Regions from separate parts of the Kitasatospora sp. NPDC088160 genome, predicted to be linked through region 1. Evidence: riboswitches for the same ligand, from Rfam matches in the RefSeq annotation. Region 1 holds a riboswitch; the other holds the start of a gene.
What was found. A riboswitch is a leader RNA that binds a small molecule or an ion and turns the genes downstream of it on or off. The one in region 1 is predicted to bind S-adenosylmethionine.
Positions count from the first base shown of each region.

Region 1 (15,596 bases):
CGCCGAGTTGGAGCGCGCCCCCGAGCACGTGCACACGTACCGGGTGACTCCGCTCGGGCTGTGGAACGCGCGGGCGGCGGGGCACGACGCCGAGCAGGTGGTCGACGCCCTGGTGACGTACTCGCGCTACCCGGTGCCGCACGCGCTGCTGGTGGACGTGGCGGACACCATGGGCCGCTACGGGCGGCTCCAGCTGCTCAAGCACCCGACGCACGGGCTGGTGCTCGCCACCACCGACCGGCCGGTGCTGGAGGAGGTGCTGCGCTCCAAGAAGATCGCGCCGCTGGTCGGCGCCCGGGTCGACCCGGACACGGTGGTGGTGCACCCCTCCGAGCGCGGCCAGATCAAGCAGGTGCTGCTCAAGCTCGGCTGGCCGGCCGAGGACTTCGCCGGGTACGTGGACGGCGAGGCGCACCCGATCGAGCTGGACGAGGACGGCTGGCGGCTGCGCCCGTACCAGGCGCAGGCCGTCGAGGGCTTCTGGCACGGCGGCTCGGGCGTCGTGGTGCTGCCCTGCGGCGCCGGCAAGACGCTGGTCGGCGCGGCCGCGATGGCGCACGCCAAGTCGACGACGCTGATCCTGGTCACCAACACCGTCTCGGCCCGCCAGTGGAAGCACGAGCTGGTCAAGCGCACCTCGCTCACCGAGGAGGAGATCGGCGAGTACAGCGGGACGCGCAAGGAGATCCGCCCGGTCACCATCGCCACCTACCAGGTGATGACCACCAAGCGGAAGGGCGCCTACGCGCACCTGGAGCTGTTCGACGCCCGCAACTGGGGCCTGGTGGTCTACGACGAGGTGCACCTGCTGCCGGCGCCGGTGTTCAAGTTCACCGCCGACCTCCAGGCCCGCCGCCGCCTGGGCCTGACCGCGACGCTGGTGCGCGAGGACGGCCGCGAGGGCGACGTGTTCAGCCTGATCGGGCCCAAGCGCTTCGACGCGCCGTGGAAGGAGATCGAGGCACAGGGCTACATCGCGCCCGCCGACTGCTGCGAGGTGCGGGTCACCCTGACCGACTCGGAGCGCCTGGCGTACGCCACCGCCGAGCCCGAGGAGCGCTACCGCTTCTGCGCCACCACGGCGACCAAGCGGCGGGTGGTGGAGGCGCTGGTGAAGAAGCACGAGAAGGACCAGACGCTGGTCATCGGCCAGTACATCGACCAGCTGGACGAGCTCGGCGAGGTGCTGGACGCGCCCGTGATCAAGGGCGAGACCAGCAACGCCCAGCGCGAGAAGCTCTTCGAGGCGTTCCGCAACAAGGAGATCGGCGTCCTGGTGGTCTCCAAGGTCGCGAACTTCTCGATCGACCTGCCCGAGGCCACCGTGGCCATCCAGGTCTCCGGGACGTTCGGCTCCCGCCAGGAGGAGGCCCAGCGCCTGGGCCGCGTCCTGCGTCCGAAGGCGGACGGCCACTCGGCGCACTTCTACTCGGTGGTCGCCCGGGACACCGTGGACCAGGACTTCGCCGCCCACCGGCAGCGCTTCCTGGCCGAGCAGGGCTACGCGTACCGCATCATCGACGCGGACGACGTGCTGTAGGACGTGCGGTAGGACACGCCCCGGTACCGGACACCGTCGCGCCCGAGGAGGACCACGCGCGCGGCGGTGCCCGGGGCGGCGCCGCCGTCGCGCACGTCCTCCGGGCCGTACGGGGGCCGGGACCCGCGGGCCCGGGACCTGCGGGGCTGGAACCCCGGGGCGCCCGGGTCTAGGATCGTCCGTCTGCCCCCTCCCGAACCGTGGTACCCGCTGAAGTCGCGCGGGCAGCCGGGGGAGGCGCCGACCGCACGGCAACCGGTCGGCCGTACCCACCGTGAGCTCCATCGATCCGCTGCGCCCGCTTCCGGCGCAGCCGGGAAGGTTCGCTGTGCCCGCCACCCCCACCACCGACCCCCTCCAGCGCGAACGCGACCACCTGGCCGCGTCCCGGTCCGCGCTGCGAGCGATGCGCGAGGACGTCCAGTCGCTGGACCTGCGCGACGTGACCGGCACCTGGGTGTCCGCCGCCGTCCTCCAGAACCAGATCGAGGCCCGGATCGCCGCCCTCGCCGACCTCTCGCACACCCCGCTGTTCTTCGGCCGCCTGGACTACCTGCACACGATCAGCGAGGAGCTGAGCGAAGGAGGCGGCGGGGAGAGCTTCTACATCGGGCGCCGGCACGTCCACGACGCCGACGGCGACCCGATGGTGATCGACTGGCGCGCGCCGGTCTCCCAGCCGTTCTACCGGGCCAGCCGCACCGAGCCGCTGGACGTCGAACGCCGCCGCCGCTTCGGCTACACCGGCGGCGAGCTCACCGCCTACGAGGACGAGCACCTGAGCGACCCGGCGGAGGCGGACACCGCCTCCGCCCTGCTCGCCGCCGAGATCGAGAAGCCCCGCGTCGGCCCGATGCGCGACATCGTCGCCACCATCCAGCCCGAGCAGGACGAGATCGTCCGCTCCGACGTGACGGGCACCATCTGCGTCCAGGGCGCCCCCGGCACCGGGAAGACGGCCGTGGGCCTGCACCGCGTCGCGTACCTGCTGTACGCGCACCGCGAGCGCCTCGCCCGGACGGGCACGCTGGTGATCGGGCCGAACAACGCCTTCCTCTCCTACATCGAGCAGGTGCTCCCGGCCCTGGGCGAGCTGGACGTCAACCAGGCGACCGTGCAGCAGCTGGTCGGGCACGTCGAGGTGCGCGGCGAGGACGACCCGCGGGCGGCCCGGCTGAAGGGCGACGCCCGGATGGCCGAGGTGCTGCGCCGGGCGGTGCGCGCGGGCATCACGCTGCCCACCGAGCCCTGCGTGGTGGTCCGCGGCTCCCGCCGCTGGCGCGTCCAGGTGAACGAACTCACCGCGATCATCGAGGAGTTGAAGAGCCGCGAGGTGCGCTACGGCGCCGCCAGGGACGCCCTGCCACAGCGGATCGCGCACACCGTGCTGCTGAAGATGGAACAGTCCGGCGAGGCCCCCGACGACCGGGTGCAGGACGCGGTGGCCCGCAACCCCGCGGTCAAGGCGGTGGCCAAGGAGTGCTGGCCGGCGGTCGACCCGGCGAAGCTGGTGCTGCGACTGCTCTCCGACCCGGAGTTCCTGGCCGCCTGCGCGGAGGGCGTGCTGACCCCGGAGGAGCAGCAGGCGGTGCTGTGGCCCAAGCCGGGCCGCTCGGTGAAGACGGCCCGCTGGACGCAGGCCGACGCCGTCCTGGTCGACGAGGCGACGGACCTGGTGCAGCGCACCCCCTCGCTCGGGCACGTGGTGCTGGACGAGGCGCAGGACCTCTCCCCGATGCAGTACCGCGCGGTCGGCCGGCGCTGCACGACCGGCTCGGCGACCGTCCTCGGCGACCTCGCCCAGGGCACCACCCCGTGGGCGACGGCGAGCTGGCCGGACGCGCTGCGCCACCTGGGCAAGCCGGACGCCCACGTCGAGGAGCTGACCAAGGGCTTCCGGGTGCCGGAGGAGGTCATCGCGTACGCCTCCCGGCTGCTCCCGGCGATCGCCCCGGGCCTGGCCCCGGCGACCTCCGTCCGCGACGCCCCCGGCTCGCTGACGATCCGCCGCCTCCCGGACGCGGAGGCCGTGCCCGCCGTCGTGGCGGCCTGCCGCGAGGCGCTGGAGCACGAGGGCTCGACCGGACTGATCGCCGCCGACGCCCGGATCCCGCTGCTCGCCGAGGCGCTGACCGCGGCCGGCCTGCCGTACCTGTCCCCCGGCGCCGAGACCAGCGCCGAGGCCCGGCTGACGCTCGTGCCGGCCTCGCTGGCCAAGGGTCTGGAGTACGACTACGTGGTGCTGGACGAGCCGGCCGCGGTGATCGCGGGCGAGCCGGACGAGCGGACCGGCCTGCGGCGGCTGTACGTGGCGCTCACCCGTGCCGTCTCCGGCCTGACGGTGCTGCACGGCGAACCGCTGCCCGCGCAGCTGCGCTGAGGAACCGAGCGGCGGGGGCCGGCCCCACCGGGACCGGCCCCCGCCCTCCGCGCACGCTCAGGCGTCGATCAGGGCCCGCCACTCGGCGACCTTGGCCGCGTCCACCGGCGTCCGCCAGCCGTCGACCCGCACCGCACCGCCGACGTGGAAGCCGTCGAAGCCCTCGGCCCGCAGCCCCTTCAGGTGTTCGGCCCGCAGGCCGCCGCCGATCAGGATCCGCTGCCCGTACCCGGGCTCGCCCGCGCGGGCCTGCTCCGCCAGCAGCACCTCGTACCCGGCGTCGACGCCGGCAGGCGCGCCCGAGGTGAGGAAGGTGTCCAGCCCGGGCAGCGCGCCGACGGCGGCCCGCAGGGCGGCCCGGTCGGTGCTGTGGTCGATCGCCCGGTGGAAGGTCCAGCGGCAGCCGGCCACCGCCTCGGCGACGGCGGCGGTGGCGGCCAGGTCGACGGTGCCGTCGGCGTGGAGGAAGCCGAAGACGAACTCCTCGGCGCCCTCGGCCCGCAACGCGGCGGCCCGGGCGGCCAGTTCGTCCAGGCCGCCGGGCGCGAAGCCGTCCCGGATCCGGAGCATGACGCGCAGCGGGATGTCGACGGCGGCCCGGATCCGGGCGAAGTCCTCGACGGACGGGGTGAGCCCGTCCGCGGCCATGTCGGTGACCAGTTCGAGCCGGTCGGCGCCACCCGACTCGGCAGCCTGGGCGTCCTGGGGCGTCAACGCGATGACTTCGAAAATTGGTCTAGACATATCAGTAGGTTGCCACATCCGGCCGGGCCCGGCGAGCCCTTCGCCCCGTCCCCCGGGTCACGCCAGGCTGCGCCCCTTCCCGGAGTCCCCGCCGAACCATCCGCCGAACCGTCCGCCGGGCCCGATCCGGCGCATCGCCACCGCGGCCGCCACCAGGAGCAGCAGCACCGGCGCCGCCATCGGCAGCACGTGCCAGAACCCGCGGCCCTCGCGCCAGATGTTGAACAGGCCCGCGAACATCGTCAGCGACAGCACCGCGACCCCGACGGCCGCCGGCAGCACCCGGCCGCGCAGCGCGGTGAAGGTCAGCAGCAGCGGCCCGATCAGCAGCGCCGCGAACCACTGCATGTCCAGCGGGAAGGTGGAGTCGCCCCAGTGCTGGAGCGCCACCAGCAGCCCGCCCCCGAGGACCGAGGCCAGCGCCAGCCCGCCGGAACGCCAGGAGGCCCTGGGCAGCAACTCCGTCGGCGCCGCGGCCAGCAGCAGCGCCCCCAGCACGAACGGCATGGTGGCCACGCTGCTGTCCCCCACCCCCCAGAGGTCGAATTCCGGCGGCAGCACGACGGCCTGCGCCAGCACGAACAGCGCGGAGACGGCCTGGAGCAGCGAGATGACCCGCACTGCCGTCCAGCGCCCCGTCACGACGGCCACCGCGAGCAGCAGCGCGATCACCGGCGGCGCGATGGTCAGCGCGTACGTGGTGTACGAGGGGTCCCAGGTCAGCCGGCGGGCGGCCCGCTCCGCATCGCTCACCCACGGCACCAGCGCCGCACCGGCCAGCGCCCCGGCGACCATCGGCGCGGCCAGCGCGAGCACCCGCCCGGCCAGCGAGGAGCCGGTCAGCCCGAGCCGCACCCGCAGCCCGTACGCGGCCAGGTCGAACGCCTCACGGGCGACGGCCGAGCGGCCCGCCTCCGCCGTGGTGTCGGCGAACACCGCGGCCAGTTCCTCGCCGCGCTCCCGGCGGTAGCGGGGCGGGTAGAACTGCAGCGCCGCCCGCAGCGCGGTCGAAGGCGCCCCCATCGTCGGTGTGGTCATGGTCATGCGAAGAACCCCCTCATCATCGACTTCCCCTCCGGCTCCGGCTTGCCCTGGAGCGCCGACCAGACGTTCGCGAGACGGCGCTCCGCCTCGGTGGCGACGGCCCGCAGCCGCTCCGCCTCGGAGGCCAGCGCCTCCCGGCCGACGCTGGTCAGCGCGTAGCTGCGCCGCGCCCGCCCGTCCACGACCTCCTCCGCGGCGACCTCGATCAGCCCCTGCTGGAGCAGGCGGTCGAGGGCGCCGTACAGGGTGCCGGTGCGCATCTTGACCCGGCCCTCGGAGATGGCGGCGATCTCCTGGATGAGGGCGTAGCCGTGTCTCGGGGCGTCCGCCAGAGCGGTGAGCAGCAGCAGCGTCGGCTCCTGCATCGAGCGTTCAGTCATACGACTACATATATCGTCAACCTACCTATAGGTCCAGTACTCCCGCCGCCCGGTCCACGACGCGGACCACGAGCGGACTGGGAACGGACCAGGAGCGGGCTGGGAGCGGACCACGAGCGGGCTAGGAGAGTTCCCCCACCGGCGCGACCACCGCGCCCTGCTTGCCGCACACCCAGTGCGGCTCCGGCCCCAGCTCCGGCTCCACGCCGAGCGCGTGCGGGTCCCCGTCGGCGGCGCAGGCGGTGCACAGCGGCCAGCGCCCGTACGCCTCCAGCAGCGCGTCCTGGATGTCCTGGGCGACCAGCCCGAGCACGTACCCGGTGCCGTCCGGCCACTGCTCCAACCACCAGCGGCGGTGCGTCACGGCCTGCTCCACCAGGGAGACGACGGCGGCGTCCGCCACGTCCCGCGAGGTGAGGTCGGCCAGGATCAGCGCCCGCGCGTTGTGCAGCGCGGTCTCGATGTCGTCGGAAGCCATCTGTCCATTCTCCGGTAGAACGCCGTGTGGGCGGCCCCCCGAAGGGGACCGCCCACACGATCAGGAACCAGCCGATCCGATCGGTGCGATCAGGATCAGAAGTCCATGTCACCGCCCGGCATGCCGCCGCCGGCGGCCGCAGCGGCCTTCTCCGGCTTGTCGGCGATGACGGCCTCGGTGGTGAGGAACAGCGCCGCGATGGAGGCGGCGTTCTGCAGCGCGGAGCGGGTCACCTTGGCCGGGTCGATGATGCCCTCGGCGATCAGGTCGACGTAGGTGTTGGTGGCCGCGTTCAGGCCGTGACCGGCGGGGAGGTTGCGCACCTTCTCCACCACGACGCCACCCTCCAGGCCGGCGTTGGTCGCGATCTGCTTGATCGGGGCCTCCAGCGCGACCTTGACGATGTTGGCACCGGTGGCCTCGTCGCCCTCCAGCTCCAGCTTGTCGAAGGCGACCGAGGCCTGGAGCAGCGCGACGCCACCACCGGCGACGATGCCCTCCTCGACGGCGGCCTTCGCGTTGCGGACGGCGTCCTCGATGCGGTGCTTGCGCTCCTTGAGCTCCACCTCGGTGGCCGCGCCGGCCTTGATGACGGCCACGCCGCCGGCCAGCTTGGCGAGGCGCTCCTGGAGCTTCTCGCGGTCGTAGTCCGAGTCGCTGTTCTCGATCTCGGCGCGGATCTGGTTCACGCGGCCGGCGACCTGCTCGCTGTCACCGCCACCGTCGACGATGGTGGTCTCGTCCTTGGTGATGACCACCTTGCGGGCGGTGCCCAGCAGGTCGATGCCGGCGTTCTCCAGCTTGAGGCCGACCTCCTCGGAGATCACGGTGCCACCGGTGAGGATGGCGATGTCGCCGAGCATGGCCTTGCGGCGGTCGCCGAAGCCCGGGGCCTTGACGGCGACGGACTTGAAGGTGCCGCGGATCTTGTTCACGACCAGGGTCGACAGGGCCTCGCCCTCGACGTCCTCGGCGATGATGACGAGCGGCTTGCCGCTCTGCATGACCTTCTCCAGCAGCGGCAGCAGGTCCTTGACCGAGCCGATCTTGGAGTTGGCGATGAGGATGTAGGGGTCCTCGAAGGTCGCCTCCATGCGCTCCAGGTCGGTCGCGAAGTAGGCGGAGATGTAGCCCTTGTCGAAGCGCATGCCCTCGGTGAGCTCGAGCTCCAGACCGAAGGTGTTGCTCTCCTCGACGGTGATGACGCCTTCCTTGCCGACCTTGTCCATGGCCTCGGCGATGAGCTCGCCGATCTGGGTGTCGGCGGCCGAGATGGAGGCGGTGGAGGCGATCTGCTCCTTGGTCTCCACGTCCTTGGCCTGGGCCAGCAGCTGGTCGGAGACGGCGGCGACGGCCTTCTCGATGCCGCGCTTCAGGGCCATCGGGTTGGCGCCGGCGGCGACGTTGCGCAGACCCTCGCGAACCAGGGCCTGGGCGAGCACGGTGGCGGTGGTGGTGCCGTCACCCGCGACGTCGTCGGTCTTCTTGGCGACCTCCTTGACGAGCTCCGCGCCGATCTTCTCGTAGGGGTCCTCGAGCTCGATCTCCTTGGCGATGGAGACACCGTCGTTGGTGATCGTGGGGGCGCCCCACTTCTTCTCCAGCACGACGTTGCGACCCTTGGGGCCGAGCGTGACCTTCACTGCGTCGGCGAGCTGGTTCATGCCACGCTCAAGGCCGCGGCGAGCTTCCTCATCAAAGGCGATGATCTTGGCCATCAGAAGTGGTCCTCCGGGACACGGTCGACTGCTCGGACCAAGGGGTGCCCGCGACGGACGGCCCTGGTGTGCGGGGGTCCTTTCCCCTACCGCTCCCGGGGGCCTCACCGACCCGGTCCGCTGTCACTCTCACGCTGTGAGTGCTAACGCCAATAATTAGCACTCGGGGTGGTCGAGTGCAAGCCCAATCGCGATCCCGCGAGCCGCCCGGGGCGCTCCCGCCGACCCGCGCAACTCCCCGCCGGGGAACGCCGACGGGCCCGTACGACGCGTGTCGCACGGGCCCGTCGAGAAGCGAGTGGTCACCAGCCGTGGGCCGCGCCGAGCTCCTGGGGTCGGAAGGGGGTCACACCGCGGCGCGGACCATGTCCGCCTGCGGGCCCTTCTGTCCCTGGGAGATCTCGAACTCGACCCGCTGGCCCTCCTCGAGGGTGCGGTAGCCGTCCATCTGGATCGCGCTGTAGTGGACGAAGACGTCCGCACCACCGTCGACCGCGATGAAGCCGTAGCCCTTCTCCGCGTTGAACCACTTGACGGTGCCCTGAGCCATTCCGAACTCCCCTAGTGCTGTGCTGGCCCTTCACGCGCCCGCAGGTCGCGGGCCCGGGTCTGGTTTGAAGGCCGGCCCGGGGAACCCCCCCTGGGCGCAGCCGTGCACGCCGCAACCCTCCGCCGGGGGTGCCTGACGGCGCCCTGTGAGCGGGTGATTACGTCGACCGCGGCTGAATGTATCCGGATCGACGCCCTCTGCAACAGGGTCAGCTGCGGGGAATTCCGGCACCACGCCAAGGGGCAGGACGGGCCAAAGCGGGAGGAATTCGGCATTTCACGCCGGACATAGCGGACGGATTACTGCAAATCCCCGCGGGAATTCTGACATCTGCCTGACATGTTTCACGGCCCAGGCACCCGACCGGTCTCAGCGGCCGGACGACCGTCCGGCGATTCGCGGGTGATTCGCGGGTGATTCGCGGGTGAGGATGAGGGGAAGCCCTGTTCCCAACCGAGCCACACTCTACTCCGACTTGACCCCGCCATATTCCCGCCGAAATGCGGCCGGCCGCCCGTGCGTACGGAGAACGGAATTCCGTACGCGCGGACGGCCGGTCGGACGAGCGGCTCGGGCGGGGTGCCCGGATCGGGGCGCGGCTCAGCAGCCGCCGGCCACCGCCGGGATGATCGAGACGCTGGCGCCGTCCGCGATCCCGGTCGCCAGGCCCTCGGCGAAGCGCACGTCGTCGTCGTTCACGTAGACGTTGACGAAGCGGCGCAGCTTGCCGGCGTCGTCCAGGATGCGGGCGGCGATCCCCGCGTGGTTCTTCTCCAGGTCGGCGATGACCTCGCCCAGGGTGGCGCCCTCGGCGGCCACCTCGGCGGCGCCGCCGGTGTAGGTGCGCAGGATGGTGGGGATACGGACGTTGGCGCTCATGGTTCTCCTAGCGGACAGGGCCCAGCGGGGTGGGGGGATTCAGGCGGACGCGAGGCCGGCGTCGTGGAAGGACGCCAGGGTCGGGCGGATGACGGCGGTCATCCCGGCCCCGGCGACGGCGTCCAGGGTCTTCAGGCCGTCGCCGGTGTTGATCGCGACGGTCTCCTTGGCCGGGTCCAGCTGGCCGGTCTCCACCAGCTTCTTCAGCACGCCGACGGTCACCCCGCCCGCGGTCTCGGCGAAGACGCCCTCGGTCCGGGCCAGCAGCCGGATCGCGTCCACCACCTCGGCGTCGGTGACGTCCTCGACCGCGCCGCCGGTGCGCCGGGCGATGTCCAGCACGTACGGGCCGTCCGCCGGGTTGCCGATCGCCAGCGACTTGGCGATGGTGTCCGGCTTGACCGGGCGGATCACGTCCTGGCCGGCCTTGAACGCCGCCGACACCGGGGAGCAGCCCGCCGCCTGGGCGCCGAAGACCTTGTACGGCCGGTCCTCGACCAGGCCGAGCCTGATCAGCTCCTGCAGCCCCTTGTCGATCTTGGTCAGCTGGGAGCCGGAGGCGATCGGGATGACGATCTGCTCCGGCAGCCGCCAGCCGAGCTGCTCGCAGATCTCGTACGCCAGCGTCTTGGAGCCCTCGCCGTAGTAGGGGCGCAGGTTGACGTTGACGAAGCCCCAGCCCTCGCCGGCCGGGTCGCCGATCAGCTCCGAGCAGAAGCGGTTCACGTCGTCGTAGTTGCCCTCGATGCCGACCAGCTCGCCGCCGTACACCCCGGCCATGACGACCTTGCCCTGCTCCAGGTCGTGCGGGATGAACACGCAGGACTTGAAGCCGGCCCGGGCGGCCGCCGCGCCCACCGCGCCGGCCAGGTTGCCGGTGGAGGAGCAGGAGAGCGTCGTGAAGTCGAAGGCCCGCGCGGCCTCGATGGCGCAGGCCACCACGCGGTCCTTGAACGAGTGGGTCGGGTTGCCCGAGTCGTCCTTGATGTGCAGCTGCGCGGTGAAGCCCAGCTCGCGGCCCAGGTTGTCCGCCTTGACCAGCGGGGTCCAGCCGGGGTTCAGGTTGGGCTTGGTGGCGACGTCGGCCGGGACGGGCAGCAGCGGCGCGTAGCGCCAGATCGAGCTCGGGCCGGCCTCGATCCGGCGGCGCAGCGCCTCGGCGTCCTCGCTGCCGAAGTCGTACGCGATCTCCAACGGGCCGAAGCACTCCAGGCAGGCGAAGCTCGGACCGAGCGGGAAGCGGGTGCCGCACTCCCGACAGGACAGCGCGGTGGCGGGGCCGAGGTCCACGGATGCGGGTGCGACAGTGTCGATAGCCATGATGGCGGAGGCCTCTCTCCTCATCTTCCCCGTGGCACGGTCGCGCCACAGGCCGGAATTGGCACCTGTCCCGCCGGGGCCTGTCGACAGACAGCCGCGCGAGAAGGTTGCCGGGACGTCAACGGGCCGTTCCCTCAGTCCCTCTGGATGAGCTTGTGAAATTGTGGTGGTGCTCAACGGCGACCCCGGCGTGCAAAGGTCCGGCCGCTGTACGAAGACTGTATCCGAAGGCGTCAACCCCGAACGGGATCGTCCGCCACGCGAGATGGCGCGTCCCACCGACCCCGCCGAGGAGAGTCCCGTGCCCGCCGAACCGACCCCCGCGCTGCTCCCGCAGGCGGCGTCCTGGCTGCGCCGCCGCTCGTGGAGCGCGGTCGACCGGCCGGTGCACGCCCTGCTGGAGGCCAAGCGCCGGACCGGCCACACGGTCAGCGTGGTGCTGCCCGCGCTGGACGAGGAGGCCACCGTCGGCGACATCGTCCGCACCATCCGCCGCGAGCTGATGGAGCGCCTCCCGCTGGTCGACGAACTCGTCGTGGTCGACTCCGGCTCGGCCGACGCCACCGCCGCCGCCGCCGCCCGGGCCGGCGCCCGGGTGGAGTACCGCGACGCGATCCTGCCCCGGCTGCCCGCCGTCCCCGGCAAGGGCGAGGTGCTCTGGCGCTCGCTGCTGGTCACCCGCGGCGACATCGTCTGCTTCGTCGACGCCGACCTGCGCGAGTTCGACCCGGCCTTCGTCTCCGGCATCCTCGGCCCGCTGCTCACCGAACCGGACATCCAGCTGGTCAAGGCCATGTACGACCGGCCGCTGGAGACCGAGGGCGCGGTGGTCCCGGCCGGCGGCGGCCGGGTCACCGAACTGGTCGCCCGCCCGCTGCTCAACCTGCACTGGCCGGAACTCGCCGGTTTCGTCCAGCCGCTCGGCGGCGAGTACGCGGCCCGCCGCGCGCTGCTCGAACGGCTCCCCTTCCCCACCGGCTACGGCGTCGAACTCGGCCTGCTGGTCGACGCGCTGGAGACGGTCGGGCTGGACGCCCTGGCCCAGGTGGACGTCGGCGTCCGGCACCACCGGCACCAGGACGGCCAGGCCCTCGGCCGGATGGCCGCCACCATCTACCGCACCGCCCTCGAACGCCTCGACCGCACCCACCGGCTGAAGGCCTCGGCCGACCTGGTCCACCCGCTGCTGACCCAGTTCACCCGCGACCCGCAGAGCCGGGAGTTCACCGCCCACACCCACCCGGTGACCGCCCTGGAACGCCCGCCCATGCACACCGTGCCCGAGTACGCGACCCGACACTGAACACCCACCGAAAGGGTTTGCCGCTCCGGAGCCCCGGCAACGTACCAACCATGGGCGATCTCACGACCGAACGTTCGAGTGCGACCGGCACCGCCCCCGTCCTGGTGGCCTCCAATCGGGGACCGGTGTCGTTCGGCACCGCGGACGACGGCACGCTGACCCTCCGCCGCGGCGGCGGAGGCCTGGTCTCCGGCCTCTCCGCCATCGACGACCCCGACGCCGTCTGGGTCTGCGCCGCCCTCGGCGCGGCCGACCGGCAGGCCGCCAGAGGGGCCCCGGACGGCCGCCTCGACCTCGCCGGGCACGACGTGGGCGGCCAGGCCGTCCGCATGCTGGACATCGATCCCGACACCTTCGCCCGCGCCTACAACGGCGTCGCCAACTCCACCCTCTGGTTCGTCCACCACCTGCTCTACGCCACCCCCACCGCCCCCGCCTTCGACGCCGGGTTCCGCACCGAGTGGGCCGCCTACCGCGCCTACAACGCCGCCTTCGCCGAGGCGCTGGCCGCCGAGGCCGCCCCCGGGGCCGCCGTGCTGGTCCAGGACTACCACCTCTCGCTGACCCCTGCCCTGCTCCGCGCCGCCCGCCCCGACCTGCGGATCGGCCACTTCTCGCACACCCCGTGGGCCCCGCCCGAGTACTTCCGGCTGCTGCCCGACGACGTCGCCGAGGCCGTCCTCACCGGCATCCTGGGCGCCGACCGGGCCGGCTTCCTGACCCGCCGCTGGGCGCTGGCCTTCGCCGACTGCTGCGCCGACCTGCTCGGTGCCGAGGTCGACCGGGACGCCATGACCGTCACCCACGCCGGCCGCACCACCCGGCTCGGCGTGCACGCGCTCGGCGCCGACGCCGACTTCCTGCGCGAGCGCTCCCACCGCCCGGACGTCGACGAACGCCTCGCCGCCCTCCGCGAGGCCGTCGGCGGGCGGCGCACCATCGTCCGGGTCGACCGCACCGAGCTGAGCAAGAACATCGTCCGCGGCCTCCAGGCCTACCGGCACCTGCTGCGCACCCGCCCCGAATGGCACGACCGGGTGGTGCACATCGCCTTCGCCTACCCCTCGCGCACCGACCTCGCCGAGTACCGCGCCTACACCGCGCAGGTCCAACGGCTCGCCGAGGACATCAACGCCGAGTTCGCCACCCCCGCCTGGCAGCCGCTGATCCTGCACGTCGACGACGACTTCCCGCGTTCCCTGGCCGCCTACCGGCTCGCCGACGTGGCCCTGGTCAACCCGATCCGGGACGGCATGAACCTGGTCGCCAAGGAGGTTCCGGTGGTGTCCGACCACGGCTGCGCCCTGGTGCTCTCCCGCGAGGCCGGCGCGCACGCCGAACTCGCCGAGGACGCGCTCACCGTCAACCCGTACGACATCATCGCCACCGCCGACGCCCTGCACGCCGGCCTCACCATGCCCGAGGGGGAGCGCGCCGACCGCACCAAGCGCCTCGCGGCGGCGGCCACCGCGCTGCCCCCGCAGCAGTGGTTCCTCGACCAGCTCAACGCGCTGTGAACCAGCTCAACGCGCTGTGAACCGGCTCAACGCGCTGTGAACCGGCTCAACGCGCTCTGAACTCGCTCAACGCGCCGCCGCCCGGCTCAGACCGCGCCGACGGCCGCGCCCAGCGCCGCGAGCAGCTCCACCACGCCGGCCGGGCCCGGGACCACCAGGTCGGCCCGGTCGGCGAGTTCGCGCACCGGCGCGTCCCCCACCGCGCCGCTGCACACCAGCAGCCCCGCCACCCCCTCGCCGCGCAGCTTCTCCACCGCCGCGAAGGCCGCCACGTCCCCCAGGTCGTCCCCCGCGTACAGCACCGAACCTGCCCCGCGCTCACGCAGGAAGCCGGTCAGCGCCGCGCCCTTGTCCACCCCCGGCGGCCGCAGCTCCAGCACCAGCCGCCCGGGCTCCACCACCAGCCCGTGCCCGGCCGCCAGCTCGCCGACCGGCGCCCGCAGCAGCTCCAGCGTCTCCTCGGGCGCCGCCGTGCGCCGGGTGTGCACCGCCAGCGAGCGCCCCTTGTCCTCCAGCCACGTCCCCTCGGGCGCCCCCGCCGCCGCCAGCAGGCCAGGCAGCGCCGCCCGCGCCCCGGCCACCCCGGGGTGCACCGGCGGCGCGGTCACCTCGCCGCCCTCCCAGCGCTCGGCGCCGTAGTGCCCCAGCACCACGACCCCGGGCAGCCCGTCCAGGCCGCCGTACTCCGCCGCCAGCGCGGCCGGCCGACCCGTCACCACCACCACGGCCCGCACCGCCGGCACCAGCGCCCGCAGCGCGGCCGCCGCCCCCGGATGTGCCCGCGCCCGATCGGGATCCGCCACGATCGGCGCCAGCGTCCCGTCGAAGTCCAGCGCGATCACCGCCTCGCCCGGCGCCGCCAGGATCGCCCGCAGCCCGTCCCGCCCGGCAGCCGTGACCGGCACCCACTTCTCGTCAAAGCCCATGCCCGAGCCCTACCCCGCGGCCCCGTCCCGCTACCGTGCCGCCCGCCGGGCCTCCCGGATCCGGCGCAGCCGGTTCACCAGGACAGGGGCGTGCGCCAGGGCCTCCGGCCGGTCCAGCAGCGCGTTCAGCAGCTGGTAGTACCGGGTGGAGGAGAGCCCCAGTTCCTCCCGGATCGCCCGTTCCTTGGCCCCGGCCGTCCGCCACTGCCGCCCCTCCAGGGCCAGCACCGCCACGTCCCGCTCACTCAGCTCGCCCACCAGGACACCTCCGCCATCACTACGGAGTGTCATTCTCCCGCGTGAGCCGGACACACTGTGCGCCCTCCGGCACCCGGCCGCCCCGGCTAGCGTCGGCGGTATGACCACGCCCAGCTTCGCCGTGCACATCCCCACCGCCGACCTCGAACCCGATCCGCTCGACCCGGCCCAGATCGTCTCCGGCACCCCGGAGGTCTCCGGCCTGGTCCTCGCCGAGTCCCCCGACGGCCGCCAGCTGCGCGGCATCTGGCAGATCACCCCCGGCGTGGTCACCGACGTGGAGGCCGACGAGTTGTTCGTGGTGCTCAGCGGCCGGGCCACCATCGAGGTCGAGGGCGGCCCGACCCTGGAGGTCGGCCCGGGCGACTGCGCCGTGCTGCGCGAGGGCGACCGGACCACCTGGACGGTCCACGAGACGCTCCGCAAGGCCTACGCCATCACGCTCCCCTGACGAGCCCGCCCCTGACGCCCCCGCCCCTGGAGGGCGCCCCGGCCCGGGTTCACTTGCGGACCCGGGCCGCCTCCTTGACCGCCGCGTCCTGCAGCCCGGCGAGCGCCT
Region 1 covers NZ_JBIUSS010000027.1:118,131-133,726, forward strand. Annotated here, with positions in the region: gene ACIOGZ_RS34360 (DNA repair helicase XPB) at 1-1,540, shown strand, start outside; gene ACIOGZ_RS34365 (AAA family ATPase) at 1,869-3,920, shown strand; gene ACIOGZ_RS34370 (copper homeostasis protein CutC) at 3,978-4,664, opposite strand; gene ACIOGZ_RS34375 (hypothetical protein) at 4,722-5,708, opposite strand; gene ACIOGZ_RS34380 (PadR family transcriptional regulator) at 5,705-6,088, opposite strand; gene ACIOGZ_RS34385 (hypothetical protein) at 6,210-6,566, opposite strand; gene groL (chaperonin GroEL) at 6,662-8,284, opposite strand; gene ACIOGZ_RS34395 (cold-shock protein) at 8,631-8,834, opposite strand; gene ACIOGZ_RS34400 (MoaD/ThiS family protein) at 9,435-9,713, opposite strand; gene thrC (threonine synthase) at 9,753-11,033, opposite strand; SAM riboswitch class I at 11,051-11,187, opposite strand; gene ACIOGZ_RS34410 (glucosyl-3-phosphoglycerate synthase) at 11,359-12,336, shown strand; gene ACIOGZ_RS34415 (trehalose-6-phosphate synthase) at 12,387-13,853, shown strand; gene otsB (trehalose-phosphatase) at 13,940-14,779, opposite strand; gene ACIOGZ_RS34425 (DUF3263 domain-containing protein) at 14,810-15,070, opposite strand; gene ACIOGZ_RS34430 (cupin domain-containing protein) at 15,138-15,488, shown strand; gene ACIOGZ_RS34435 (extracellular solute-binding protein) at 15,538-15,596, opposite strand, start outside.

Region 2 (15,596 bases), on a different contig from region 1:
AGAAAAAAGACGGAAGAAGACCAAAGTTCTTTTGTGAATATGACACATAGTGATCACCGTCGTACGCAAAGCTGATCACTCTTCACCGGGGACTCGCGCTGCGGACAAAACCCGAACGCCACCCCCGGTCGGAGGGTGGCGTGGATCACAGGCCCGGACGGGGCCCTTCGGGCGTGTCGGGCCGTCAGACCCGGCGGATCGTGTTGATCGGCATCGCGTCGACCTTCATCACCTTCACCACGTCGCCGGTGTGCGGCGCGTGCACCACCATGCCGTTGCCGATGTACATCCCGACGTGGTGCCGGTCGGCGCCGTAGATGACCAGGTCGCCCGGCTGGGCCTGGTCCAGCGAGACCCTGGTGCCGACGTTGCCCTGCTCCTGCGAGGTGCGCGGCAGCGAGACGCCGGCCTGGCCGTACGCCCAGACCATCAGGCCCGAGCAGTCGAAGGTGGTCGAGCCGGTGGCGCCCCACACGTACGGCGAGCCCTGCTTGCTCATCGCCTTGGCCACGGCCACGCCCGCGTAGCCGCCGGCCTGCGGGAGGCTGCCGAGGTCGGCACGGTCGCTGCCGCGCGAGGCGCGGTCGTCCTGCTGCTGCTGGGCCCGCAGCGCGGCGCGGTCGGAGGCGCTGAGCGAGTTCAGCAGGTCCTGCGCGGCCTTCAGCTTCTGGTTGACGTCCGTCTTGGCCTGGTTCAGGTCCTTGGTGGTGGAGTCGAGCGAGGCCAGGACGGCGGCGGCCTCGGACTTCTCCTGGTCCAGCCGGCGCTGCTGGTCCAGCAGTCCCTTGAGCGCCTCCGACTCGCTGGCGCTGGCCTGCTGGGCGCTGGACGCCTTCTCCAGGTAGCCCGACGGGTCCGAGGAGAGCATCAGCTGGACGGACGGGTCGATGCCGCCGGTGCGGTACTGCTCGCCCGCCACGCCGGCCAGGCCGGTCTGGAGCTGGGTCATCTCGTCCTGGCTGCGGGCCACCTTGTCCTGCAGTTGGTCGGACTGCTTGCGGAGCTGGTCGGCCCGCTCCTTGGCGCCGTTGTACTTCTCCGCCGCCTGCTCCTGGTCCTGCTGGAGCTGGTCGATCTGCGCCTTGACGTCGCTCTTGCTCGGCTGGGGCGCGGCGTGCGCGGCGACCTGCGCGGAGAGGGCGACCGCGGTCGCCGCGGCAGCGGTGAGCACGGAGACCCGGGCGCGGCTCGGCTGCTTGGGACGGCGGTGGGAGGCCAAGGGAATTGCTCCTTCTTCCATCGGCCTCACCCGATCAGGTGAGAATCCGGAAAATAGGTTTGACGCCACACCCTAGGGAAGATCCACGGGTTTTGCCACTCCCCCGAAGGCGTGAACTCCACTTCCCCCGCAGGCTTCACTGGATGTGCACACCGCCGCAAACCGGGCGCTGACCAGGCGTCATCCCGCCGCGGCAGCCGTCAGGGCCGCGCCAGCCGGTTCAGCAGCAGAACGGAAGCCACGGGGCGCGCGCCAGCCTTCCGCACGCCCTCCGCGACCTCCCGGTCGGTGGACACCACCACCACCGGACGACCCTGCGGCTCGGCCCGCACCAGACGGCGGATCAGCTCGTCCGCGGTCTCGCCGGTCCGGCTGAACCGCACCCGCACCCCGCGCGGTGGCGCCATGATCACCGGAACGTCCAGGTCCTGCCCGTCGAACACGCAGGTGACCTCCGCCTGCGTGCGCTGGGCCAGCATCGCCAGCCCGCCCAGCAGCCGGATCCGCTGCTGCTCCAGCGGCAGCGTCGGATAGCCCGTCTTGGTCACGTTGTAGCCGTCCACCACCAGGTGCACCTGCGGGATCGCCAGCAGCTGGTCCAGCAGCGCCGGATCGTCGTCGGCCAGACCGCGCCGGGCCACGTCGTGCGGCGAGGCCGCACCCGGCACCACCGCCTCCACCAGGTCCCCCGGCCGGATCTGGGAGACCGGCAGCGCCAGCTCCCGCTGGAGCCCCTGCGCCGACTGCAGCACCGTGTCCAGCAGCAGCCGCAGCCGCATGTCCTCGACGCTGCGGCCCTCGCGGGCCGACCGGCGGCCCTGCTCGGCCGCCGTCTCCAGCTCGCCGACCCGGTGCCGCAGCCGCCGTGCCTCGGACTCCGCGGCGCCACGCTCGGCGGCCGCCTGCGCCCTCGCGGCCTCCAGCTCGGCGGTCAGCCGCCTGGTCTCGGCCTGCGCCCGGCGGGTGTCGCTCTCCAGCGAGCGCACCTTCTTCCGCAGCGACTCGGCCTCCCGGCGGACGTCCTCGGACTCCGCGCGCTGCCGCTCCAGGTCCGCCCGGGCGGCGGACCGCAGCTCGGCGAGCTCCGCCTGCAACTTCTCCGCCAGCCGGGTGGCCTCGGCAGCCGCGCCCTCGGCGCCGGCCCGCTCGGCCTCCTCCCCGGCCTCGGCCACCAGCCGGCTCCAGCCGGCCGACCGCACCAGGTAGGCGGCGGCCGCGACGTCCATCGGATCGGCGGCGCCCGGAACGCTGCCCGACTCCAACGCCTTCACCAGGTCCGGCTGGCCCAGCCTCAGCCGCTCCGCTATCCGCACCCGGAACGCCGGCTCCGACTCCAGCGCCGCGGCCAGCGCCGTGGCCGCGTACTTGGCCCGCCGGGCCGGGGTGAACTTGACGTACTGGCGCAGGCTCTGCGGCAGCTCGCCAGGCGGCAGCCCGCCGAGCGCGTCCGAGGCCAGGCCGACCACGCGCCGGCGCACGCCCTCGGGCAGCGGCCGGTCCAGCTTCTCGGCACCACGCTCCGGCGCCACCTCGCCGGAACCCGCCGCCCCGCCGGGGCCCACCGACTCATCGGAACCCGCCGCCCCGCCGACGGCCGCGGGCTCGGACGGAGCCGCGTCGGCGGCCCGCGCCTGCACGGCCGCAGCGGGCTGAAGCCCCTGCGCTTCGGCGGGCTCCCTCGCTGCGTCCACCACGTCCTCGGCTCCGATCCTGGTCCTACGGGGTCACGGCCCGCGGCCGCCGCCCTGTCGTCACGCTCCGTGCGTCCTGTCTGTATTGTCCCAGCGCGGCGGGCAGGCGCGCCGCGCACCCGCCCCCGCGCCGTCGGGCGTCAGCCCTGGTCGGCGGAGGCCTCCGCGTTCTCGGCGCCCGGACGGGCCACCAGCTCGACCTGGTCCACGGCGTTGCACCAGCGGCAGCGCACCGACTCGATCGTCTCGCTCAGCACCTCGGTATCCTCGACCTTGGACTCGCCGGCCAGGTCGAAGTGCAGGAACTCGGTGACCCGCGCGGTGCGGGTCACGTCGAAGCGGGTGAGGTTTCCGCACAGGGTGCAGCGCCAGCGCGTCTCGGCGGTCAGGGCGGGGACGGTCATCGGGGGTCCTCTCGGGTGGTCCCTGGGTGGGCTAGGCGCTCCCCCCGGAGCCCCGGCGTCGGCGGCGGGAGGCGGGATTGCCCGCCCCAAGCCTATTGCCTGAGGCAACCATCCCGGCCACCAGTCAGGAGAACGAGCGGGCTAGTCCACCTGCCGTACAAGGCCGTGTCACACGCCCGACACGGAGGGATGCTTGGCCGCATGGCACTGACGGCCCCCGGGCACACCGACGCGCGGGGCGAGCACCCGTCCGTGCCCGCCCCGGCGGTCACCTACGCCCTGATCGCGGTCAACACCCTGGTGTTCCTGCTGGGCCCGGCCGCCGGGCTCAACCCGCTGTACGGCACCGGCCAGTCCCGGCTCTGCGCGGAGCAGCGGTACGAGCAGCGCTGGGGCGTCATCCCCGCCGAGGTGCTGGCCGGCCGCCCGCTGACCGCCGAGCAGCTGGCCCAGGCCCCCGACCCGGCCCCGGGCTGCCCGGCCGCGCCCACCCCGGGCAAGCACCCGGCGCTGTCCGTCCTCACCGGGCTCTTCGTGCACGCCGGCTGGCTGCACCTGCTGGGCAACCTGCTCTTCCTCCACGTCTTCGGCCCCACCGTCGAACGGCGGCTGGGCCGGGCCCGGTTCGCCGTCTTCTACCTGGCCGCCGGCAGCCTGGCCACGTACGGCTTCGCCCTCGCCGAGGCGCACTCCCCGGGCTCCACCCGGGTGCTGATCGGCGCCTCCGGCGCGATCTCCGCCGTCCTCGGCGCCTACCTGCGCTTCCATCCGCGCGCCCGGGTGACGACGCTCGTCCCGCTGCTGCTGTTCCTGCCGCTGCGCTTCCCGGCCTGGCTGGTGCTCGGCCTCTGGTTCGCCCTGCAGTGGTGGTCGGTCCACTCGGCCGGGCCCGGGGTGGCCTATCTGGTTCACGTGATCGGCTTCTCGGCGGGCTTCCTCTACGCCTGCACGGCGGTCAGCCACCCCCCGAGACGACCCGGCTGACGCCCGATACGCTGGCGGCACCCCACAAAGGAGCCCGAACAGTGATCACCGCCATCGTCCTGATCAAGACCAGTGTCGACCGCATCCCGGAGATCGCCGAAGCCATCGCGGCCATCGAGGGCGTCAGCGAGGTGTACTCGGTGACCGGTGGCTACGACCTGGTGGCGATGGTCCGGGTGCGCCGGCACGACGATCTGGCCGCGGTCATCCCGGGCCGGCTGAACAAGGTCCCGGGCGTGGCCCACACCGAGACCCAGATCGCCTTCCGCACCTACTCCCAGCACGACCTCGAGGCCGCCTTCGCCCTCGGCCTGGACGAGTAGGCCCCTCGGCCCCGCCGACCGGGCCCCTCAGCCCTGCTGACGCCCCCGGTCGACCTGCACGGTGGCGACGCAGCGCCCGCCCTCGTTGCGGTAGTTCCACGCGGCACCGTCCGTGACCAGCTCGCGCACGGCGGTCAGGAAGCGGTCGACGTGCTCGTCCGGGGTCCCGGCCCCGAAGCTCACCCGGATCGCGTTCAGGCTGCGCTCGCCGGGCAGCGACGGCTCGGGCGCCCCGCACTCGGAGGGGGAGACCTCTTCGTCCCCGAGCAGGGTGCGCAGCAGCGGGTGCGCACAGAACAGGCCGTCGCGGACCCCGATGCCGTACTCGGCGGACAGCGCGGCCGAGAAGTGCGAGCTGTTCCAGCCCTGGACGACGAAGGACAGCACGCCCACCCGGGCCGCCTCGGCGCCGAACAGGGTCAGCACCTTGACCTGCGGGATCTCCGCCAGCCCGGCGGTCAGCCGGGCGATCAGCTGCCGCTCCCGGGCCTCCAGCACGTCGAAGCCCGCCTCGCTCAGCGCCCGGCAGGCCGAGGCGATCGCGTAGGCGCCGATGACGTTCGGCGAGCCGGCCTCGTGCCGGGCCGGACCGGAGTGCCACTGGACGGCCACCGAGCCGTCGGTCCCCCGGGCCACCGTCCGGGTCGCCCCGCCGCCGGCCAGGTACGGGTCGGCCGCGTCCAGCCAGTCCGCCCGGCCGGCCAGCACGCCGGCGCCGAAGGGCGCGTAGATCTTGTGGCCGGAGAAGGCGATCCAGTCGACGTCCAGCTCGCGCACCGAGACCCGGTGGTGCGGGGCCAGCTGGGCGGCGTCCAGCACCACCCGGGCGCCGTGCCGGTGCGCGGTCCCGGTCAGCTCGGCGACCGGCCACAGCTCGCCGGTCACGTTGGAGGCTCCGGTGACGCAGAGCAGCTTGGGGCCCTCGGGCGCCTCGGCGAGCGCGGCGTCCAGGGCGGCGACCGCCTCGGCGTGCGAGCGCGGCGCGCGCAGGTAGTGGACGTCGAGCCCGGCGTGCGCCCAGGGCAGCAGCGAGGCGTGGTGCTCGGTCTCGAAGGCGAACACCCGGGTCCCGGCCGGGACGGCCGAGGCGAGCAGGTTCAGCGAGTCGGTGGTGGCCCGGGTGAAGACCACCTGGTCGCCCTCGCGCAGGTCGAGGAACTCGGCGACGGTGCGGCGGCTCTGCTCGAACAGGTCGGTGGACAGCTGGGAGAGGTACCCCGCGCCGCGGTGCACGCTGCCGTAGTAGGGGGCGTAGGCGGAGACGTCGTCCCAGACCCGCTGGAGCGCCGGGGAGCTGGCCGCGTAGTCGAGGGCCGCGTACCCGACCTTCTCGCCGCTGGCGAGCGGGACCTGGACGTCGTGGCCGAGGACGGCGAGGGGGGCGCAGATTTCGGTGGCGATCGACATGAGGATGCACTCCTTCTGGGGGTGTGGGACCCCGGGAGTGCTAAGTCGTCGGGCGTCCGCGCTTGCCGCACGGACGATTCGCCGAGCGACCCGGTCCTCACCCAGGGCACCCCGCCACGGACGGAGGGTTGCCGGACAGCAAGCTGGGGCTTGACGCTGTCACTCATGACCTGGCCAAGACTCTAGGTCGCGCCCAGCGAGTGGTCAAACAGGCATCCACCATCCGGACAGCCGAGGAGCCCGCGCCGGCGTTCCGGCACGGGCTCCCAAGTACCGCCTCACACCCGGCTGGTGGCCTCCGACCAACGCCGCAGCAGCTCCTGCGCCGCGCCCGAGTCGATGGCCCGCTCGGCCCGCGCCATGCCCGCCGCGAGCTGTTCGGTGAGCGGCGCCTCACCCAGGTCGAGCGCGACCAGCGCCGCCGCCGTGTTCATCAGGACGGCGTCCCTCACCGCCCCGCGCTCGCCGGCCAGCAGCCGCCGCGCGACCTCGGCGTTGTACGAGGGGTCCGCCCCGCGCAGCGCCTCGATGCCGACCAGCTCGACGCCGACGTCCCGCGGGTCGAAGGCGGTCTCGGTGACGGTCCCGTCCCGCACGATCCACACCTGCGAGGTGGTGGTGATGGTCAGCTCGTCCAGGCCGTCGTCGCCCCGGAAGACCAGGCCGGTCGAGCCGCGCCGGGCGAGCACGCCGGCGATCAGTCCGGCGAGCCGGGTGTCGAAGCAGCCGATCGCGTGCGAGGTGACCTTGGCCGGGTTGGTCAGCGGGCCGAGGATGTTGAACGCGGTCGGCACCCCGAGGTCGCGCCGGGCGGTGGCGGCGTGCCGCATCGACGGGTGGAACTTGGCCGCGAAACAGAAGGTCAGCCCGACCTCCTCGGCGATCTCGGCGACCCGCCGGGCCGACAGGTCGAGGCGGACGCCGAGCTTCTCCAGCACGTCCGAGGAGCCGCTGGCCGAGGAGGAGGCCCGGTTGCCGTGCTTGACCACCTTGGCGCCGGCCGCGGCCGCGACGATCGCCGACATGGTGGAGATGTTGACGGTCTTGGCCCGGTCGCCGCCGGTGCCGACGATGTCCACGGCCGGGCCGGGGATGTCCAGCGGCTCGGCGTGCGCGTACATCGCGTCCACCAGGCCGGTGATCTCGTCGACCGTCTCACCCTTGGCCCGCAGCGCCACCATGAACCCGGCCACCTGGACGGGGGACGCCTCGCCGCTCATGATCCGGTCCATCGCCCACGCGGTGGCCGAGCGGTCGAGGTCCTCCCCCTTCAACAGCGCCGCCAGGACGTCCGGCCAGGTGCGGACCACCTGCGCGGGTGCGGTACCACCGTTCGCAGGGTTCACGTTCACCATGGCTGACTCCAGCTGTTGTCGGGTTCCCCGCGGCGGGGGGACGTCCGTACGGATGGAGTCAGCCTATCGACCGGCGGGGTTCCCCCGGCGGCGTCTTCTCTAGTTCTGAGACGGCACCGCTCAGCGGCTGACGGGCGCCCGCTTGGCCAGCCGCGCCCGCAGCAGGGTGGCGACCGCCTCGGCCAGCGCCACCGGGTCCACCGGGCGCGAGATCGCGGCGTCGGCCCGGCTCCAGGCGGCCAGCCAGGAGTCCTGCGGCCGGCCGATCAGCACCAGCACCGGCGGGCAGCCGTAGATCTCGTCCTTGAGCTGGCGGCCGAGCCCGAGCCCGCCGGCCGGCACCGCCTCGCCGTCCAGGATGCAGAGGTCCACGCCGCCCTTCTCCAGTGCCTTCAGCACCGCGGGGGTGGTTGCGCACTCCAGGTAGGACAGTTCCGGAAGGTCCTCGACGGGCCGGCGGCCGAGTGCCGTCAGCACCTGCTCTCGGGTGTTGCGGTCATCGCTGTAGACGAGGACGGTGAGCGTCTCGTCGGTCGTGTACGCCATGGGCCCTGCTCCCTCAAGTGTGATCCGGACCACGTTCGCCTGATCCGGATGCTACTCCCGATCACCCGTCGCCGAGTCCCCCTCGCGGACCTTCCTCCTCAAGCCGCCGCGCCCGCGACTCACCCGCCCGGAGGACGGCCCGTCACCCGGACCCGTCCAGACCACCCGTACGGCCGATAAGGGGCCCGCGCATTACCCCCGGAGGCTCCGCCAAGCGTGCAACGACGCGCTGGGCAACGGGGTCGCAGGCCCCTCCGAAGGAACCGTCAGAAAAGGGACACGCCGCTGCTCAGCCGCCATTGGGACCCCCCACCGCCCTCCAGGGGGGCATACCGCACGCACCGGACACTCCGAGGGACACCCCCCGGCGTGAAGACGGAATAAGGGACCGACATAATGTCCGTCGTGGCGACAGCAACAGCAGTAGAAACCGGGCACGCGCACGGATCGGTCAACCGGCCGAACATGGTCAGCGTCGGAACGATCGTCTGGCTCAGTTCCGAGTTGATGTTCTTCGCGGCCCTCTTCGCGATGTACTTCACGCTCCGCTCCGTCAAGGGAGCCGAGTTCTGGACCGAGAAGGCGCACGCCCTCAACGTGCCCTTCTCCTCGGTCAACACCACGATCCTGGTGCTCTCCTCGCTGACCTGCCAGCTCGGCGTGTTCGCTGCCGAGCGCGGGGACGTGAAGAAGCTCCGCTCGTGGTTCGTCATCACCTTCGTGATGGGCGCGATCTTCATCGGCGGCCAGATCTTCGAGTACACCGAGCTGGTCAAGAAGGACGGCCTCTCGCTGTCCTCCGACCCGTACGGCACGGTGTTCTACCTGACCACCGGCTTCCACGGTCTGCACGTGACGGGTGGTCTGATCGCCTTCCTGCTGGTCCTGGGACGGACGTACGCAGCCAAGCGCTTCACGCACGAGCAGGCCACCGCCGCGATCGTCGTGTCGTACTACTGGCACTTCGTCGACGTCGTGTGGATCGGCCTGTTCGCGACCATCTACCTGATCAAGTAACCAGCTGATCAGGTCGCTGGCCACCGGCTTCGGTCCCCGCCCTCACCGGCGTCGGGCCGATTCTGCCGGTGGCGACGCTCCCACCGACCGACCGCGCGCGCAGCCCTAGACAGGCAGCCTCGTGCCGGCCAGACCGGCCGCCGGGTGCACCCACCAGTCGACCAGATCCTGACACCGGGGTTATTCCGTGAAAAAGCTCTCCGCACGACGGCGCCACCCATTGGCGGCGCTGGTCGTCCTACTTCTCGCCCTGGCGGCAACCGGGGGGCTGTACGCCGCGTTCGCGCCCGCCGACAAGGCGCAGGCCGACGTCGCCGCGCAGTCGCTCGCGATCGATGAGGGCAAGAAGCTCTTCGCCGTGGGCTGCTCCTCGTGCCACGGCCTGAACGGCCAGGGCAGCAGCGACGGTCCGAGCCTGGTCGGCGTCGGCTCCGCCTCTGTCGACTTCCAGGTCGGTACCGGCCGCATGCCGGCCCAGCAGCCCGGCGCCCAGGTGCCGCGCAAGAAGAACATCTACTCGCAGGCGGAGATCGACCAGCTCGCCGCCTTCGTCGCCTCGCTCGGCCCCGGCCCGGTGACGCCGACCCCGGAGCAGTACACCTCGACCAACCCGGACGACATCTCCAAGGGTGGCGAGCTGTTCCGCACCAACTGCGCCCAGTGCCACAACTTCGCCGGCCAGGGCGGTGCCCTGACCAAGGGCAAGTACGCCCCGTCGCTGGAGGGCGTGGACGCCAAGCACATCTACGAGGCCATGCAGACCGGCCCGCAGAACATGCCGTCGTTCCCGGACACCACCATGCCCGAGGAGCAGAAGAAGCAGATCGTGGCCTTCGTCCGCCACACCACCTCCGATGAGCCCAACCCCGGTGGTCTCACGCTCGGCAGCCTCGGTCCGGTGACCGAGGGTCTGTTCGGCTGGATCTTCGGTCTCGGCACGCTCATCGCGGTCGCGATCTGGGTCGCCGCCCACACCACCAAGGCCAAGAAGTCATGAGCCACGACATGTCAGAAGAGAAGCTTCCGGAGTCACACGGCTCCGCCGGTGACGTCGCCGCGCACGGTGACCCGTTCGCCGACCCGGGCCTTCCGGCCCACGAGCCCCGCCGCACCGACATCGACGAGCGGGCCGCCCAGCGGGCCGAGCGCCAGGTCTCGCTGATGTTCGTGGTCTCGATGCTCGCCACCATCGGCTTCATCGCCTCGTACGTGGCCATCGACCCGGACAAGATCGTCTACATCTTCCCGCTCGGTCACGTCAGCGCGCTGAACTTCGCGCTCGGCCTGACCCTGGGCGTCGCGCTGTTCATGATCGGCGCGGGTGCGGTCCACTGGGCCCGCACGCTGATGTCGGACGTCGAGCTGCCGGCCGAGCGCCACCCGATCGAGGCTGACGACGAGGTCCGCGCGGACGTCATCGAGCAGTTCAAGACCGGTGCCGCCGAGTCCGGCTTCGGCCGCCGCAAGATGATCCGCAACACCCTCATCGGCTCCATGGCGCTGGTCCCGCTCTCCGGCGTGGTCCTGCTCCGCGACCTCGGGCCGCTGCCCGAGAAGAAGCTGAAGGAGACGGGCTGGAACGAGGCGACCCCGGCCAAGCCCCTGCAGCTCATCAACATGAGCACCAACCTGCCGATGAAGGCCGAGGACATCGTCATCGGCTCGCTGACCTTCGCCATGCCCGAGGGTCTGCACGTCCACGACGAGGACTTCCAGCAGGCGATCGCCAAGGACGCCCTGATGCTGGTGCGCATCGCGCCGGACGACATCAAGGACGACCGGTCGCGGGAGAAGGCCTTCGAGGGCATCCTCGCCTACTCCAAGATCTGCACCCACGTCGGCTGCCCGATCAGCCTGTACGAGCAGCAGACCCACCACGCGCTCTGCCCCTGCCACCAGTCGACCTTCGACCTGGCGGACGGCGCGCGCGTGATCTTCGGCCCGGCCGGCCACCCGCTGCCGCAGCTGAAGATCATCACTGACGAGAAGGGCTACCTGGTCGCCACCGGCGACTTCGACGAGCCCGTCGGCCCGAGCTACTGGGAGCGTGCTCGATGAGTACGAGCAGCACCACCGGTGCCGCCAAGCCCGCCAGCACGCGCGCCAAGCCCGCCAACAAGTGGGAGGCCGCTGCTGACTGGACGGACGGCCGGGTGGGGATCTACTCCCTCGCCAAGGCCAACCTGCGCAAGATCTTCCCGGACCACTGGTCCTTCATGCTGGGCGAGATCTGCCTCTACACGTTCGTCATCATCATCCTGACCGGTGTCTACCTGACGCTGTTCTTCAAGCCGTCGATGGCCGAGGTCGTCTACAACGGCTCGTACGTGCCGCTCAAGGGCATCGGGATGTCCGAGGCGTACGCCTCGACGGTGGACATCAGCTTCGAGGTCCGCGGCGGTCTGCTGATCCGGCAGATCCACCACTGGGCCGCCCTGGTCTTCGTGGCCGCGATGCTCGTGCACATGATGCGCGTGTTCTTCACCGGCGCGTTCCGCAAGCCGCGTGAGATCAACTGGGTCTTCGGCTTCCTGCTGCTGATCCTGGGCATGTTCGACGGCTTCTTCGGCTACTCGCTGCCGGACGACCTGCTGTCGGGTACCGGTATCCGGTTCATGGAAGGCGCGATCCTCGCCGTCCCGCTGGTCGGCACCTACATCCAGATGTTCCTGTTCGGGGGCGAGTTCCCCGGCCACGACATCGTGCCGCGCTTCTTCACGATCCACGTGCTGCTGATCCCGGGCATCATGCTCGGCCTGCTGGTGGCGCACCTGATCCTGGTCTTCTACCACAAGCACACCCAGTGGGCCGGCCCGGGCAAGACCGAGAAGAACGTCGTCGGCATGCCGCTGATGCCGGTCTACATGGCCAAGGCCGGTGGCTTCTTCTTCCTGGTGTTCGGTCTGATCGCCGCCATCTCGGCGATCGCCACCATCAACCCGATCTGGGCGTACGGCCCGTACCGCCCGGACCAGGTGTCCACGGACGCCCAGCCCGACTGGTACATGGGCTTCTCCGAAGGCCTGATCCGCGTCATGCCGGGCTGGGAGGTCGGCCTGTGGGGCCACACCCTGAACCTGGGTGTCTTCATCCCGCTGATGATCTTCCCGCTGGTCCTGGTCTCGATCGCGGTCTACCCGTTCATCGAGGGCTGGATCACCGGCGACAAGCGCGAGCACCACATCCTGGACCGCCCGCGCAACGCGCCCGTCCGCACCGCGCTCGGCGCCGCCTGGATCAGCCTGTACCTGGTGCTGCTGGTCGGTGGTGGCAACGACCTGTTCGCCACCCACCTGCACCTGTCGATCAACTCGATCACCTACTTCGTCCGCGTCGGCTTCTTCGCGGTGCCGGTCATCACCTTCATCGTCACCAAGCGCTGGTGCCTCGGCCTCCAGCGCCGGGACAAGGAGAAGGTGCTGCACGGCCGCGAGACGGGCGTCATCAAGCGCCTGCCGCACGGCGAGTTCGTCGAGGTGCACGCCCAGCTGCCGCAGAAGGACCTGTACAAGCTCACCGCGCACGAGCAGGTCCAGCCGGTCGAGCTGCCGGCCCAGACGGACGAGAACGGCGTGGCCAGCAAGGCCGGCCTGCTCGGCCGCACCCGGGCCAAGCTGTCCCGCGGCTTCTACGGCGGCGGCGCCCAGATCCCCAAGCCGACCTCCGAGGAGCACCACGAGATCACCAGCGGCCACGGCCACCACTGATCCCGTACGCCCCGCAGCGTCACACCCGAGGGCCGCTGACCAGAGTTCTTCTGGTCAGCGGCCCTCGGGCTTTCCCGTCCCCCGTCCGCACCCTCCAGGAGCTCCCGTGCAGCTGTCCGTCGACCCCGCCGCCGCCACTCCCCCGTACGAGCAGATCCGGGCCCAGATCGCCGAGCGGGCCCGTTCCGGCGAGCTGCCGACCGGGCTGCGGCTGCCCACCGTCCGGGCCCTGGCCGAGGAGCTGGGGCTGGCCGCCGGGACGGTCGCCCGGGCGTACCGGGAGCTGGAGGCGGACGGCGTGGTGGAGACCCACGGCCGGCGCGGCACGCTGATCGCGGCCACCGGCGACACCGCGCACCGGCTGGCCGCCGCGGCCGCCGCCGAGTACGCCGAGCGGGCGACCCGGCTCGGGCTCCCGCGGGCGGACGCGCTGGCCGCGGTGGACGCCGCCCTGCGGCTGGCCTACCAGGAGGCCTGAGAAGGCGCTCCAGGGGCCCTCAGGCCTCCGGGCGGATCATCCCCGAGGCGTGGGCCTGGGAGGCCGGCGCGGTGGTGCTGACGGGCTCTCCGAGGGCGCTGTGCTTGACCCAGTCCGTCCAGGAGATGTTCCAGTCCCCGAAGCCGTTGCCGAACGGCTCCATGGTGGCGCCGCGGCTGTTCACCACCGTCACCAGGTCCCCCACCCTGGTGTTCTGGAAGAACCACTTGGCGTTCTCGGTGCTCATGCCGGTACAGCCGTGGCTGACGTTCTCCAGGCCCTGCGAGCGGACCGACCAGGGCGCCGCGTGGACGTACTCGCCGCTCCAGGTGACGCGGGTGGCCCACTCCACGTTGAGGTCGTAGAACTCCGAGCTCCCGGCCTTTATCCCGATCGTCTCGCCGTTCATCCGGACGGACCGCTCCTGGCCGAGCACCACCTTGACGCCGTTGCGGGTGTCGAAGCCGGGCTTGCCGGTGGTCACCGGGATGCTCCGGACCAGCTCGCCGTCACGGCTGAGGGTGAGCACGTGGGCGGCCGCGTCGACCACCGTCTCGACCCGGGCACCGATCCGCAGGCCCAGCGTGCTGCGGTCGCCGCCGTAGAGGCCGTCCTCGATCCGGACGCCGGTGCCGTCGAAGGCCAGCGAGACGGTGGTGCCGGCCGGCCAGTACTCCTGCGGGCGGAAGTGCAGTTCCTTGTCGCCCACCCAGTACCAGGCGCCGGTGACGGCGGGCTGGGAGCTGACGGTCAGGACGCGCTCGACCTCCTGGCGGGCCTGCGGGTCCTGCACCGCCTCGGAGAGCTGCACGGTGAGCGGCTGGCCGACGCCGTAGATGCCGCTGCCGGAGGAGTCCGGGCCCAGCTTGGCGGTGAGCAGGCGCTGGGCGGCGAGGGTGCTGAAGTCCGCCGTGGTGTCGCCGCGGCCGCCCTTGCCGTCGTCGGCGGCGATCCGCACCGAGTAGTCGGTGTCGGCCTTCAGCCGGCCGGTGGTCTGCCAGCTGTGCTGGTCCTCGGCGAGCTGACCGGCCACCACCCGGCCGTCCGGGCCGGTCACGGTGACGTCGGTGAGCCGGCTGCCGGGCACGGACGTCACCGTGAGCGGCTTGGAGGGGTCGACCTTGCCCCCGCCCTCGGCCGAGAGGTGGACGAACGCGGCCGCGTCGATCCGGTGGGGGCCGACCGCCTCGCCGCCGCCGGACGAGCAGGCGGCCAGCGGGGCCAGTACTGCGAGGGTCAGCGAGATGCCGCCGATACCTGCGATTCCGCGCCTGTCGGCCATGAAACGCCTCCGAGGGTCCGCACGATTGCTCAGATCGTAGGAACGAGGCTGGCCGAAGCGACATCGGAGCGACCCCGCGTTCACCCGGGTGAGTGGTTTCGTCACCCTGGAGACGCAACGGGGCCGGTCCTCCCCGTGCGGGAGGACCGGCCCTGTCGTCGTCGGCGGAACCCGGGAACCTACTGGTTCTGGTTCTCGCCCCGGTAGAACTCGAAGACCCAGCCGAAGAGGCCGATCAGGATGATCGGGATCGACCAGAACAGCAGCCACCAGCCGAAGATCACTCCGAGGAACGCCAGCGAACCGCCGATCGCCAGGGAGAGCGGCTGCCAGCTGTGCGGGGCGAAGAAGCCCAGCTCGCCGGCGTCGTCCGCCACCTCGGCCTCGGGGTTGTCCCCCGCGCCGCTGTCCACCCGGCGGGCGGTGAAGGCGAGGTAGTACCCGATGAAGGCGCAGAGCGCGAAGGCGAGGAACAGCGCCGTGGTGCCGGCCGCCTCGATCCCGTGCTCCGAGTGGTTGGTCCACAGGCCGTAGGTGACGGCCATCGCGAGGACGAAGACGGCCAGGCCGAGGAAGATCTTTCCCTGTTCCTTCATCAGACGTCGCCCTCCTTCTTGCCCTTGTCCAGCTTCGGGGCGTCGTACTTCGCCGGGGTCACGCCGGCGAGGTGCTTGGCCGGCTCACCGTGGTTCTCCAGGTAGTCCAGCGCGGCGATCTCCGGGTGGTGGAGGTCGAAGGCCGGGGATTCGGAGCGGATCCGGGGCAGGGTGAGGAAGTTGTGCCGCGGCGGCGGGCAGGAGGTCGCCCACTCCAGCGAACGGCCGTAACCCCACGGGTCGTCGACCTCGACCTTCTCGCCGTACTTGGCCGTCTTCCACACGTTGTAGAGGAACGGCAGCATCGAGGCGCCGAGCACGAACGACCCGATGGTCGAGACGGTGTTCAGCGTGGTGAAGCCGTCCGAGGCCAGGTAGTCGGCGTAGCGGCGGGGCATGCCCTCCGCGCCGAGCCAGTGCTGGACCAGGAAGGTGGTGTGGAAGCCGAAGAACAGCGTCCAGAAGGTGATCTTGCCGAGGCGCTCGTCCAGCATCTTGCCGGTCATCTTCGGCCACCAGAAGTGGAAGCCGGCGAACATCGCGAAGACGACGGTGCCGAAGACCACGTAGTGGAAGTGGGCGACGAC
Region 2 covers NZ_JBIUSS010000019.1:124,674-140,269, forward strand. Annotated here, with positions in the region: gene ACIOGZ_RS27875 (NlpC/P60 family protein) at 185-1,219, opposite strand; gene ACIOGZ_RS27880 (NYN domain-containing protein) at 1,420-2,781, opposite strand; gene ACIOGZ_RS27885 (hypothetical protein) at 3,051-3,314, opposite strand; gene ACIOGZ_RS27890 (rhomboid family intramembrane serine protease) at 3,516-4,298, shown strand; gene ACIOGZ_RS27895 (Lrp/AsnC ligand binding domain-containing protein) at 4,340-4,621, shown strand; gene ACIOGZ_RS27900 (aminotransferase class V-fold PLP-dependent enzyme) at 4,649-6,028, opposite strand; SAM riboswitch class IV at 6,082-6,199, opposite strand; gene trpD (anthranilate phosphoribosyltransferase) at 6,307-7,383, opposite strand; gene ACIOGZ_RS27910 (hypothetical protein) at 7,504-7,929, opposite strand; gene ACIOGZ_RS27915 (heme-copper oxidase subunit III) at 8,326-8,946, shown strand; gene ACIOGZ_RS27920 (c-type cytochrome) at 9,134-9,943, shown strand; gene ACIOGZ_RS27925 (Rieske 2Fe-2S domain-containing protein) at 9,952-11,004, shown strand; gene ACIOGZ_RS27930 (ubiquinol-cytochrome c reductase cytochrome b subunit) at 11,001-12,653, shown strand; gene ACIOGZ_RS27935 (GntR family transcriptional regulator) at 12,760-13,131, shown strand; gene ACIOGZ_RS27940 (Ig-like domain-containing protein) at 13,151-14,413, opposite strand; gene ACIOGZ_RS27945 (cytochrome c oxidase subunit 4) at 14,593-15,009, opposite strand; gene ctaD (cytochrome c oxidase subunit I) at 15,009-15,596, opposite strand, start outside.
Region 2: it holds a riboswitch for S-adenosylmethionine, as region 1 does, so the genes downstream of both, ACIOGZ_RS27900 (aminotransferase class V-fold PLP-dependent enzyme) here and thrC (threonine synthase) in region 1, are expected to answer to the same signal.